DNA from 3 places in the Neobacillus sp. S1227 genome. Region 3 is predicted to be linked to each of the others. Evidence: riboswitches for the same ligand, from Rfam matches in the RefSeq annotation. Region 3 holds a riboswitch; each other region holds the start of a gene.
The links. A riboswitch is a leader RNA that binds a small molecule or an ion and turns the genes downstream of it on or off. The one in region 3 is predicted to bind cyclic di-GMP.
Positions count from the first base shown of each region.

Region 1: linked by a shared signal. The riboswitch ahead of ACZ5AE_RS25715 (DMT family transporter) and the one ahead of ACZ5AE_RS05595 (anti-repressor SinI family protein) in region 3 are both predicted to bind cyclic di-GMP.
Region 2: linked by a shared signal. The riboswitch ahead of ACZ5AE_RS15110 (hypothetical protein) and the one ahead of ACZ5AE_RS05595 (anti-repressor SinI family protein) in region 3 are both predicted to bind cyclic di-GMP.

Region 1 covers NZ_AP038276.1:5,121,079-5,125,286, reverse strand. The annotation lists gene ACZ5AE_RS25725 (anaerobic sulfatase maturase) at 1-970, shown strand, start outside; gene ACZ5AE_RS25720 (sulfite exporter TauE/SafE family protein) at 994-1,824, shown strand; gene ACZ5AE_RS25715 (DMT family transporter) at 1,889-2,791, opposite strand; cyclic di-GMP riboswitch class I at 3,127-3,212, opposite strand; gene ACZ5AE_RS25710 (OmpA family protein) at 3,293-4,018, opposite strand; gene motA (flagellar motor stator protein MotA) at 4,068-4,208, opposite strand, start outside.
Region 2 covers NZ_AP038276.1:2,988,941-2,993,148, reverse strand. The annotation lists gene ACZ5AE_RS15120 (APC family permease) at 1-868, shown strand, start outside; partial or broken gene ACZ5AE_RS15115 (Uma2 family endonuclease) at 1,090-1,648, shown strand; cyclic di-GMP riboswitch class I at 1,787-1,870, shown strand; gene ACZ5AE_RS15110 (hypothetical protein) at 1,900-2,115, shown strand; gene ACZ5AE_RS15105 (TIGR03943 family putative permease subunit) at 2,207-3,079, opposite strand; gene ACZ5AE_RS15100 (permease) at 3,093-3,968, opposite strand; gene ACZ5AE_RS15095 (methyltransferase domain-containing protein) at 4,192-4,208, shown strand, end outside.
Region 3 covers NZ_AP038276.1:1,106,944-1,111,151, reverse strand. The annotation lists gene ACZ5AE_RS05610 (DUF1128 domain-containing protein) at 1-165, shown strand, start outside; gene map (type I methionyl aminopeptidase) at 198-947, opposite strand; gene ACZ5AE_RS05600 (helix-turn-helix domain-containing protein) at 1,221-1,550, shown strand; gene ACZ5AE_RS05595 (anti-repressor SinI family protein) at 1,585-1,752, opposite strand; cyclic di-GMP riboswitch class I at 1,791-1,883, opposite strand; gene ACZ5AE_RS05590 (hypothetical protein) at 2,276-2,401, shown strand; gene ACZ5AE_RS05585 (DnaJ family domain-containing protein) at 2,519-2,893, opposite strand; gene ACZ5AE_RS05580 (hypothetical protein) at 3,028-3,228, shown strand; gene hutH (histidine ammonia-lyase) at 3,263-4,208, opposite strand, start outside.

The DNA.
Region 1 (4,208 bases), 1.8 Mb from region 3:
GAAAAATACCATCATCAGCAACTCGCTGCAAACGAATGCGACGCTGATTAACGAGGACTGGGCACGATTTTTTAAACAATACAATTTCCTCATTGGTGTCAGTCTTGATGGACCAAAAGAAATCAACGACGCAAGAAGGGTGACCGGGCATGGGAAGGGAAGCTTTGACCGGGTAATGCGTGGAATTGATTACTTGCGAAAACATCATGTTGATTTTAATATCCTAACAGTCATTCATCAAGACAATGTGGGGCGGGCAAAAGAGCTAATGGCGTTCTATCAGCAAGAGGGCTTTAACCATGTTCAGTTTATCCCATGTATGGATTTTCGGGCGCAGGAGCCGAATAAACCGGGACAATATTTGATTACTCCGAAACAATATGGCCAGTTTTTATGCGAGGCGTTTGACATCTGGTATAACGACGGCAATCCGAATCGATCTGTTCGCTTCTTTGATAACATCCTGAGCACTTACCTGCATCAGGAGGCAGAATTATGTATCCACCGTCAGACGTGCCCGAAAACATTGATTCTTGAGCAAAATGGCGACGCCTATCCGTGCGATTTTTATATGAATGAAGATTATAAGCTTGGGAATGTCGGTCAGGGTTCACTGATAGACATCCTCAACAGTCCAAAGTATAACGACTTTCTTAGATTGAAGCCTGCTTTGCCTGATAAGTGCAAAAGCTGTGAGTTCTTAAAGCTATGCCATGGCGGCTGTCCAAGAAATAGGGCCTGGAACCAGGCGGATGAAACGATAAACCCGGATTATTTCTGTGAAAGCTACTTGCAGGTTTATAAGCATGTACATGAACGAATGGAAAGGTTGGCAGAAAGTATAAAACTTCAATGGTTACAAAATCATCTTAAAGCTGGACGCCCAAAGCCTGAAAGAAATGATTTATGCTTATGCGGCAGCGGGAAGAAGTTCAAAAGATGCTGTGAAAAGTTTGTTCAAATGGTTTAACTTTCCTTAATGGGGGAATGAAAATGGATCTAACAACAGGCTCCATACTTTTACTGATTGGGATCCTGGCTGGAGGTTATGGAACGATTGTCGGTGCCGGGGGCGGATTTATTTTCGTGCCGGCACTGCTGCTTTTATTTAAAATGGAACCTGCGATTGCTGCAGGATCAGGACTTATTATCGTGTTAATTAATTCTTTGTCCGGTGTGATTGGGTATGCCAAGCAAGAGAAGATTCAATTTCGAACGGGGCTTACACTCGCAATTGGTGCCCTGCCAGGTTCTCTTCTTGGGGTATGGCTGCTCCAACTCTATTCATCTAGTTATTTCTATGTGATATTTGCTACCTTGTTGGTTGGATTGGGAATCTTTTTATTCACCAAAAATCTACCTGAAAAATTACAAAGACGCCAGCCATCTGAAGGGTATGCATGCATAGCGGCAGGTGCTTCCAGCGGAATTGGGGATGCTCTTGATATGATAGTTAAAGAAAATGGCCGTTCGATAGAAAAATGGCTTATTCCGCTTGGGGTCGTGATCGGCATTTTATCCAGTTACCTCGGGATTGGCGGCGGCTGGCTTCTCGTTCCCATCTTAATTTATGTATTTAATGTCCCTGCACACAATGCTGCGGCAACGTCCATTTTTTCACTTTGTCTGTATTCAACAATCGGTGTGTTTGCGCAGCTATTGTATGGCCATATCGATTGGCCAGCTGTCATCTTTGGCGGCATCGGTGTGATCGTCGGTTCACAAATCGGGGTGTTGCTCTCGCAAAAAATCCCTGGCAAAGTCATCATCCAAATGCTGTCCGTGTTATTGATATTTATTGGAGTTCGTATGTATTTTTCATGAAAAGAAGCATGGGGGCGGTTCTCATGCCTCAAAATTTTGAGGCACAGAAACCTTCCCCCATGCTTTACACTGCTGCTTTCTGCATTGGCGGGGTGGCTTTTTGTTTTTTGCTCATGAAGAGGAAGACGCCGAGGAGGACAAGTAGTCCGCCGAATATTTGCCATCCGGAAAGCCGTTCTCCTAGGATAAAGATAGCCAAAATGGTGCTGCCGACCGGTTCGCCAAGAATACTCATTGAAATGGTCGTGGCGTTCACATAGTTTAACAGCCAGTTATTAATCACATGGCTAAGGCTCGGAACGATGGCCAGAAGCAAGAAAATCCCCCATTCCTTCGGCGGATAATCCCAAAACGGCACCCCGGCCCAAAGATTATAAACAACTAGTACAATCCCGGCGCATAAAAACACGCAGAAGCTGTAAATCCAGTGGGATAAATTTTTCACGACGGTTTGCCCGATAAATAAATACCCGACCACTGCGATAACGCTGAAAAAGGAGAGAATATCTCCACGGATGGCATCGGCACTTAAACCGAAGTCTCCCCAGCCAATCATCATCGCTCCGATGATTGCAATCCCCATTGTTGCCAATGCGGAAGCGGTCGTTCTTTCTTTAAAAAGAAAAAATCCCCCAATAAGTGAAATGAGCGGCTGAAGGGCGAGAATGATGGTCGAGCTTGCGACTGTTGTAAACTTTAACGAGCCGAACCAAAGGGCAAAATGCAAGGCCAGAAAGACCCCGGAGAAAAAGAGCATGGCACCATTTTTAGGACTGACTTTTTTAAACTCCTTGCGTTTGACCCAAACCATCGGCGCTAATAACAGACTTGCAAACAACATTCTGTACATACTTAATATCGAAGCCGGTGCATCGGACCATTTTACAAAGATGGCCGAAAACGATATGGCGATAATGGAAATAGTGAGCGAAAGGCTGATTGTTTTAGAATTGATTGACTGTTTCATTGCTGCTTCCTTCCTTGGTGGGGTTTGTGAAATTGCCTCTAGCAATCTATTACCATTATCGCAGATATTGCTGGAAAATCGAAGCCCTATGTTTTTCCATGGCAAACGCCTCAAGGAACCTCCAATGGTTTATCAACAACAATTATTTAATTTCATTTTATGGTAGGTAATCTTTCTTTCGAGCTTGCACTGTAACTCATAGTCAAGACAGTCCGCAAGCAACAGCTCATGGTAATGCACCCTAAACAAGTGCCATTCTTTTTTGAATTTAGCTAATAATATATTCATTCCACTCTCAACTCCTCTTCTATTGTCATAAATCGCAGGAGTCCGTATTCGGAAGCTGGCAAGCATGGTCAGAAATGACCTTAGCCCCTGTAGCTTGCGTCGCCATCTTTCAATGGGTTTGCCTTTATCGTACGATTTATGGAATTACTACTATTTTGACGATGAACAACTTGTCCCAGCAAGTGTTTTCCTGTTTTTTATATTGGGAAAAAATTATTCTTGGACTTTCAGAATCATGATATCTACCCTTCGGTTAGCTTGGCGGTGCTCCATAGTGTCATTTGGATATAGCGGCTTTTGCTCACCAAAGCCAGCAAATTGCAATTTATTGGAAGGGATACCATTTTGCTCGAAAAAGTAAAGTACGGACAAAGCGCGAGCAGAAGATAATTCCCAGTTTGACCTGAATGTGCCCCCGGTAATCGGGACATTATCCGTGTGGCCCTCAATGCTGATAGGGTTTTGTACTCCCTTAATCAAATCCAGCAAGTCACCCAGAATAACAGGGGAATTTCCCTTCAATTCTGCGCTGCCGGACTCAAACAAAATGACATCCTTTAGTGAAAGCTTGATCCCCTTAGGTTCGTCCTGAACGGTGATGACCTTCTCCAACCCGCGTGCCTTGATATAGCTTTGGATATTCTCCATCAGGCTGTGCAGCTTATCATTCTCTTCCTGTTTCTTTTGCTCGTCAGCTGCATTTTCGATTGGCTTTACCGCAGGCGAGCCGGCATTTTCCTTTAAAATCAAACTGCTGCCTTTTCCGTTCAAAGCCGAATTCATCGAAATCATGATTTGCTGTAACTTCTCTGAATTGATGCTGCTCGAAGCAAATAGGACGATAAACAAGGCAAGCAGCAGGGTCAAAAGGTCCGCGTAAGGAATTAACCAGCTTTCATTCATATGCTCTTCACTGTCTTGTAGTCTCCGCTTCCTCACTGTCTAATTCCCTCCTTTCTTACTGCTGGTTACAGTCGTACCCCCGACCTTACAGACTTTCGACCTCTTTCACAACCATTTCCTCCTGTTTCAAACGTGCCTTTGTTGGCAAATAAACCGCAAGCTTTCGTTCGATCAATTTAGGTGTTAATCCTTCCTGGATGGCGAGCAGCCCTTCCATCATCATCAG
Region 2 (4,208 bases), 1.9 Mb from region 3:
CTTTTCCGACGGTTCGGGAACAGGGACCTTGTTGAGCACAATCCCTTTTCAATTTGATAGTACGACTGGAGTAGTAGCTGCTACTTCACTAGCTGTTTTAAGCTTTTTAGGCTTTGATGCCATTACGACATTAGCAGAGGAAACACGCAATCCCAAAAAAGATATTCCGAAAGCCATCTATTGGTGTGTTGGGATTGGAATGATTACCATGGTTGCGACGAGCTACATGGCCATGCTAGTCATTCCTGATTGGAGAACACATCTAAATGATGCAAACTGGATGAATACCGTCTTATTGCAAGTGTCGATCATGACCGGCGGGGAAGGGTTTGGCCTCTTCTTTACAGCAGGATTTTTAAGTTCTCTCGCCGTTTTCAATTTAGTGGCAACTGCAGCAGGAGCGCGCCTTTTATATGGAATGGGACGAGACAATCTTTTGCCGAAAGGATTCTTTGCTGCTGTAAACAAACGATTCAACACGCCGCATTTTAATATCATTTTTATTGTCGCAATTGAATTCATCCTGGGAACGACTGCCAATATTAATACGATTTCAAATCTGGTTAATTACGGGGCATTCTTTGGATTTGCAGCCATTAATCTTTCGGTTATCTGGCTCTATTATGTAAAGAAAAAAGGCGAAGCTCCATTTAGCTTGGGAAGCACGCCTAATTGGATTCCAACTGGGAAATACCATTTCCGCTATTTCTTTCTTCCACTTCTTGGCTTTGCCGTCATTCTATACGTCTGGTTTGGGATGGACCGGCTCGCCATCCTATTAGGTTGTATTTGGCTGTTCATCGGTATCGTCTTTCTGTACTTTCGAACAAATGGCTTTAAAAAATTACCTCCGCAACTGGAACTTTGATTGTTTATACACTTAAAAAACTTGTCGTTTTAAAAAAGTAAAAGTTTTATTCATCATCCCTGCCAATAAGAAAGCTAGCTGAGTGGCATGGGACTGTTCTGCTGCATCATTTTGCAGGTTATTAGGCAAAGGGATGAAGTATAAGAACCGTCCCCATGTATCTATTCTAAAAAAGAAAATTATGGTAAAATAAAAGAAACAAATGACTAAGGAGGGGGGAGATGAATCTATATCAAAATCACCCACTGTCTGTTCAGGACTACTATATCATACGGGAGAAGTCCGAAGAATTATTAGAATTTATTGATGGGATGGTCTATTTAACGCCCTCATCATCTACAGGACATCAGGGAATATCAAGAAAACTTCTCATCCAATTAGATCAATTTTTAAAAGGTTAATCTTGTGAAGTCTTCCACGCTCCTTTTGATATCGAATTAAAGAGTGAGAACATGGAAGGAACAGAGATTGTTATTCCAGATCTCAGTGTGATTTGTGATAAAAGTGGTTTGAATGACATACGATATATTGGTGTTCCCAACCTTATTGTTGAAATTCTAAGCCCCTCCAATCAGTCCCATGACCTAATTACCAAACTTAATATTTATATGAATTATGGAGTAATCGAGTACTGGATCGTGAATAGAATGTTATATGCAGTCACTGCTATCACTTAATGATGAAAAAATGTATGAACAACATGACATGAAAACCGAGACTGGAATTATTGCATCGAAGTTTTTAGAAGGATTCAGTATTGATTTAAAAGAGATTTTTTGAAAAATTATAAAGGTCCAGGGTGTTTCCTAGGCTAATTTGCATTCCTCTAAGATTTCAATTCCAGATAAATTTTATCAGTAGGAATTTTTGTTATGTAATATTTGAAAAAATTGTAATATAATAAAAATAATTAGTTTATTTAGATAAAGGCAAACCACTCGAAAGATTGGGACGCAAAGCTACAGGTCTAAGGTGTAAAACTATGATGGCTGAGCTGCCTAAAATAGTATATATTTTAGGGGGATTTCATTGTGGTTACGCTTGCTTGTGAAAACGAACTCGAAATGGATGTCGTGAAACTTAGTGATGAAAACATTATAGAGAGGTATATAACAGCTCTAGTAAAAATGGCAGACCAAAATTATAAAATGTTAGAAACAGAATTATTGAAAAGAAGGTTATTTTTGGTTGCCTTAGAACGATACGATACAAAAAAGCTGTTATTCTCTTCAGGCTTCACTGAGTAGGGCTCATCCACAACAGCAGCGACTTTAGTAGCTACAGAAAAAAGAAGACTCCAAGGACTTTTTAGAGTGCTTGGAGTCTTCTTTTTCTATATTAAAAACTATTCCTATAAACATAGGCATCATTCGGCTGCGGAATGATTTTATAATCCGTCACTTTTAAAATCGGGATTTTCATTTTAAAAGGCTGGTAGTACATCGTGTCCACCGTACCCGTTACCTCGTACCACTGGTCATTAGGAATGTGGACATTTTCAGGGAATTGAATCATCATCCCGAACACACCAGAGTCGGCAATACAGTGAATAATCCCAAAGCGGAATAAAAAGATTTGGTTGCTGTTCAACCCAGGTCCATTATAAGAAAAACCCTTCATTGAAATGGTTTTTCCGACAAATTCACCTGAATAGTTGTAGATGACTTCCAGTCCTTTTAAATAGTCCTCATCAGTTAGGGTAATATGGTCATTTCCTTTATAAGATTTGAATTCCTTTTTTACCAATTCAGTAAACGCATCCTGGCCCATGAATTTACTCATGTCAGGATTTAATATTTGGTGCATGCCATAACGGTCGGCCCCGTCCTCTAATGAAGGAAAACTAAATCCTTTTGCATTGACTAACTGCGAGTCAAGGGTCGCTACGGGCAAAAATACACCTGTCAAAGCGGGAAGAAGAATCATCGTATACGAAACCGTTCTTTTTAAATTTTTCCCAAACGATGTTTCTTTATGATTAGAGTCATGCAAATGATCATGATGGCACTCGTCACAATCCAATTCCTTTTCCGACTTTTTCTCTTTAAGATACCATCTGATTCCTTCTACAATCGTTAGGAAAAATAACGCATAAATCATGCTGTAAGAAAGGAAGGAATACTTCATATTGATATATTTCGAAATGTTACCGGACAAATGCAAATAAAAAAACAAGTTGGCAAACAATAATAGAATCACAACGCGTAACATTTTCTTCCCTCCTTTACAGTAATAGTGAACCGATAAATACAAATGCTGATATTAACGAAACAAGCAGAATGACGAATTTAGGTTTAAACGTTCCGAACATCATCAGCAGGTTCTTGATATCAACCATTGCACCGAAAACCAAGAATGTCACAATTGAACTTTGTGAAAATGTGTTTCTGAAAGACGAAGCAACGAACGCATCAGCTTCTGAACAAATTGATAAAATGAACGCTAGTGCCATCATGACAAGAACACCCGCTACTTTTGAATGTCCAAGTGTCGCCAATGTAGAAGTCGGAATATAGGTTTGCATTGCTGAAGCGATTAATGACCCCATCACCAAGTACTTTCCGACGTGGAAAAACTCATCAATGGTATGGGTGACCACGCTGACCAATTTTTGTTTCGTATTTTGGCTAGAATGGTCATGGACATGTATATGTTCATCAGCTTTCAATCTCAATTGATTTGTTTTAACGATAAAAGAAAGAACAACCCCGACTAAAATGGAAACCACAATGGCAAACCCGGACCGGTACCAAACCATCGTCCAGCTATTACCAAATGCAATATACGTTGAAAAAAGAACAATCGGATTGATAATCGGTCCAGTGAGCATAAACGAAATCGCGGCGGGAAGCGCCACACCTTTTTCAACTAATCTTTTCGTAATCGGAACAATCCCGCATTCACACCCTGGAAAAATCGCTCCTACGAAACTAGCAGTTATCACCGAAAGAATCTTATTTTTTGGCATAATCCGGACAATCATATTCTCCGAAACAAAGACCTCGATCAGGGCTGCAACAAACGCGCCAATCACTATAAAAGGAATTGCTTCTATTATTATACTAATAAATATCGTGTTTAATTGTAACAATTGATTCATAGGAGATCCTCCTGGAAATGAAGCCTCAGATAAAAAACATACAAAATTATAACAGAAATAATGGCGAATGATAATGTTTTAACGTTTCCAGAAGTGGGAAAAGTCTTAACCGAATTATTAAATTTTTTGAAAAAATTGCAAAAAACCATTATCATAAAACTATAGGTTGTTATAACCTGGTCTTAATAATAAGTAATAATTTAGATAAACTGGAGATTATTGTATGTCGATTGAGATGAA
Region 3 (4,208 bases):
AAGTTAAAGGTATTGAATCTAGGCGCAATTAAGCCTTCCCATTTTGATGAGGAAATGTATGAAGAGTTGAAAGAGATTTATGAAATGGTAATGAAAAAGAATTCCTTCAGCCCTAATGAAATGCAGGCTCTAGTTGAAGAATTGGGAAGCTTGCGGAAAAAATAAAAACAGACCTCGAATGAGATCTGTTTTTATTTTTAATCTTGATCAGTTAAAATTACTGGGCCATCTTTGGTGATGGCGATTGTGTGCTCATATTGGGCGGAATAGGTGTTATCGACGGTCCTTGCTGTCCATCCGTTAGAATCCATTTTGGTGAATAATAATCCGATATTCACCATTGGCTCAATCGTAAATACCATTCCCTCTTTAATTCTTGGGCCTTTACCTGGTAAACCATAATGCGGTACATCCGGCTTTTCGTGAATCACTGCTCCAATCCCGTGTCCGATAAAGTCCCGGACAACCGAGAGTCCTTCACTTTCTACATAAGTCTGGATGGCATGACCGATATCGCCAATCCGGTTGCCTGGAACGGCTTGTTCAATTCCCTTGTACAAGGCTTCCTTTGTGACTTTTAACAAATGCTTAGTCTCTTCGGAAACCTCGCCAACTGCGTAAGACCACGCGGAATCAGCCAAGGCCCCGTTGTAATTAACAACCATATCAATGGTGACAATGTCCCCTTCCTGCAATGGTTCTTTGCGCGGAAAGCCATGGCAGATTTCATCGTTAATACTTGCGCATGTTGCGTATTCGTAGCCCTTATAACCTTTTTGTTCTGGAGTGGCATTATGCTTTTTTAAAAATTTCTCCACAAACTGATCAATTTCCCAAGTGGTAATCCCTGGCTTAATCATTTTGGCAATTTCTTTGTGACAGGCAGCAAGGATTTCTCCTGCCTTTTTCATTGCTTCGATTTCTCGTTGTGACTTTAAGACAATCATGTAATTTTCCCCTGCCTTTTTAATTAAATTCTTTTGTCTGGAGTCCTATTTGTACGAATCCTAGTATATAAAAACGATTACTTAATGACATTTTGGGCAACACTTTAATATTAACGCTAACGGGCTTATTTTTCAAAACTACTTTCTTAATGTAAAAAATTAATTTATGCAAATTTCGATAATTTGTCGTATTCCTTTGTTCTTAATATGGTACTCTCAAATTCTTTTTGATAGAATGATGTTATAAATTATTTTTTAGGTGTGTGAGAATCCATGATAGGTGACCGCGTAAAGAAATTCCGCCAAGAGAAGAAGATGTCACTTTCTGAACTAGCAGAGCAGGCAGGGGTTGCAAAATCCTATTTAAGCTCGCTTGAGAGAAACCTTCAAAAAAATCCGTCCATACAGTTTCTTGAAAAAATTGCCGGTGTATTAAACATTCCGGTTGAGCATTTAATACATGAACAGATTGACAAGACGGAATTGGACAATGATTGGATGAATTTAGTTAAGGAAGCCATGACCTCCGGTGTTTCAAAAGATCAATTCCGCGAGTTCTTGGAATTTAATAAATGGCGGAACAACAATCAAAACAACAGCTAAATATAAGCAAAAAATAAAGCACCCTACAGAATTATTAATTCTTGTAGGATGCTTTTTGCTTTTGATATGTATGAAATTGTTCAGATTTGTTGTTACCGCTAAGGAAATTTCTTATTTCCTCTGCCGACAATCCAATTTTCTTAGCTTCAATAATTAGTGTCAACCAATCTCTGTCAATCTTCTCCATCTGCTCTATCCCCATTTTCAATTTAACAACCCCCTAAAATACTTACCCGTATTTCAGGCAGCCCGGCCATCCTAGCTTCTCTCTATTTCCACCTTAGATCCTCGGCTTTGCGTCCCTGACTTTCACCAGGTTTGCCTTTTCTGAAAGGAACTTTCTTATTTTTTATTAGCCCTTATTTCTGGGTCTAAATTCATATCATTGTTTTAGTAAGTTCATTATATCTAGTCCTTTTTTAACATAGTGTTAGTTTTTGTCAGCACTTTTCATATTCTAAACCTCTTTTTTTGACAAATTTTATCATGTTTCCACAAATTTTCCTCCAATTCACATTTCCTAAAAATGGAATATAAAAATAATTGAGAATTTGAAGTCGAAAATCCCCTTAATTTGTGGGAGAAAAATTTTCCTTAACTATTATTGGCTCTTATTTTTATGACGAAAAATTTGTCTAATTTGTGACGATTAGCATATAATGTAAACAATATAATAATATACAAAATATTATTAATTTTCTGAACAGTTAAAGAGGTGATAGGCATTGACCATTGTTCACATGTTAAACTTTTCAATCCCCATTGCTTTTATAGTATTTGCAGGTTATTTCTTAGACCGCATGTGCAAGCCTGCCAAAGCAGAAGAAAAAGCTGGTGAAGAGGAATTGTAAAAATTCTCTCTTCGCCAGCTTTTTTAGCTAATCGGAATTTATTTTCATATTTGCTGCGCTAATTCAACCGCGTCTCGTAAACCGTCCTAACGGACTCGCCAATCGTCGAATGTTCCATTATTTAAACCGGTTTTCGACCTTTTGTTCGTAATTTTTAAAAATGGACGAATCTGTTTTCGCCCCGCGTTTTGACATCAATTGATTAAAGCGAAGGAGCTTTTCATTTAACTTTTTTTGCAAACTTTCCTTCTCGATGTTGTCGTCACATCTTTTGATGAGATCCTCAATGCTCATCATCTCTTTGCGTAAATGGTTTTCCTCTTCTGTAAAGCCTGCATTTTTCATGATTTTGTAAGCCATGCGCAGTTCTTCAGGTATCCCCGATAAATCTTCAAGCTTCAGGGGTTTTCCATATCCAGGAAGGTTATCAAATTCCCCATCTTTGTATGCTTTTTTAATCCGATCTTCTGAGACAATATGAAACATATCCATGTTTTTGTCCTCCTTTATTTAGCATACTCACTACATTTATTATAACAAAGGTCCATTTCGGTTGAAAAATAAATCGGTAATGATTTCACCCTTATTGGGGCATGCTACAAGCGAGAACGAAAGGAGTGTTAGACTTGGCTCGTGGAGAACATTTTAATCATAAAAATAAAAACCATCCTGGTGAATTCCCCAAGAATACCATGACCGAGAGTCATGCTGAGCAGGCAATCGGGGATGAAGAATTAATTGTCACTCAGGAAGCCTTCAAGAATAGAACGGAGGAAGAAGAAACGCGGCAGGACACCGCCCGTCTGCTTCCTGAGCAGACAGAATAAAAGGCGTGAAGAGTTTCACGCCTTTTTACTCTGATTATTTTTCAAAGCTTAATTTCTTCCTAAACTGAGAAAATTCTACGGTTTTCAGCCATTCTGCCAGCCCTTCGATATCCTTTGAGAAGATTCGGTCCTGCTTAATGGATGCCACCTGCTCACGACCTTTTTCATAGAAGTTCCTCGTATGGGTCGCCATTTTCTCCACACCGCGATATTCTACGGCTTGCATGGCGCAAATCATCTCAATCGCAAGGACCCTCCGGGTGTTTTGGATGATTTGATATGCATGCCTTGATGCAATCGTCCCCATGCTGACATGATCCTCTTGGTTTGCCGAAGATGGAATGGAATCCACACTTGCTGGATGTGCCAAGATTTTATTTTCTGAAACAAGGGCAGCGGCAGCATACTGCATAATCATCGCCCCTGATTGAAGGCCTGGCTGCGGGCTTAAAAATGGCGGCAGATCGCTTAATTGCGGATTAACTAACCGTTCCACACGACGTTCTGATATATTAGCAAGCTCTGCTACTGCGATTTTCATAAAGTCCATTGCAAATGCAATTGGCTGCCCGTGGAAGTTTCCACCAGAGATGACTTTTTCCCCGTCATCAAAAATTAGTGGATTGTCAGTCGCCGCATTCATTTCGATTTCCAGCTTTTCTTTTACGTAATCAAGCGCCTGCCAGGAAGCACCTTGAACCTGCGGGATGCAGCGAAGAGAGTAAGCATCCTGAACCCTCAGTTCTCCCTGCATCGTTGTTAATAAACTGTCACTCAAATAGCGGCGGATTCTTGCTGCTGTATCAATCTGCTGCTGGTAGCCTCTTGCCACTTGAACCTCTTCTGCAAAAGCATCGAGAATTCCGTTTAACCCTTCAATCGTCATGGAGGCAATCAATTCACTTTCGAAAGCAAGCTGCTCTGCTTCCAGGTATCCGACTACCCCCATAGCTGTCATGGCTTGCGTTCCGTTAATGAGA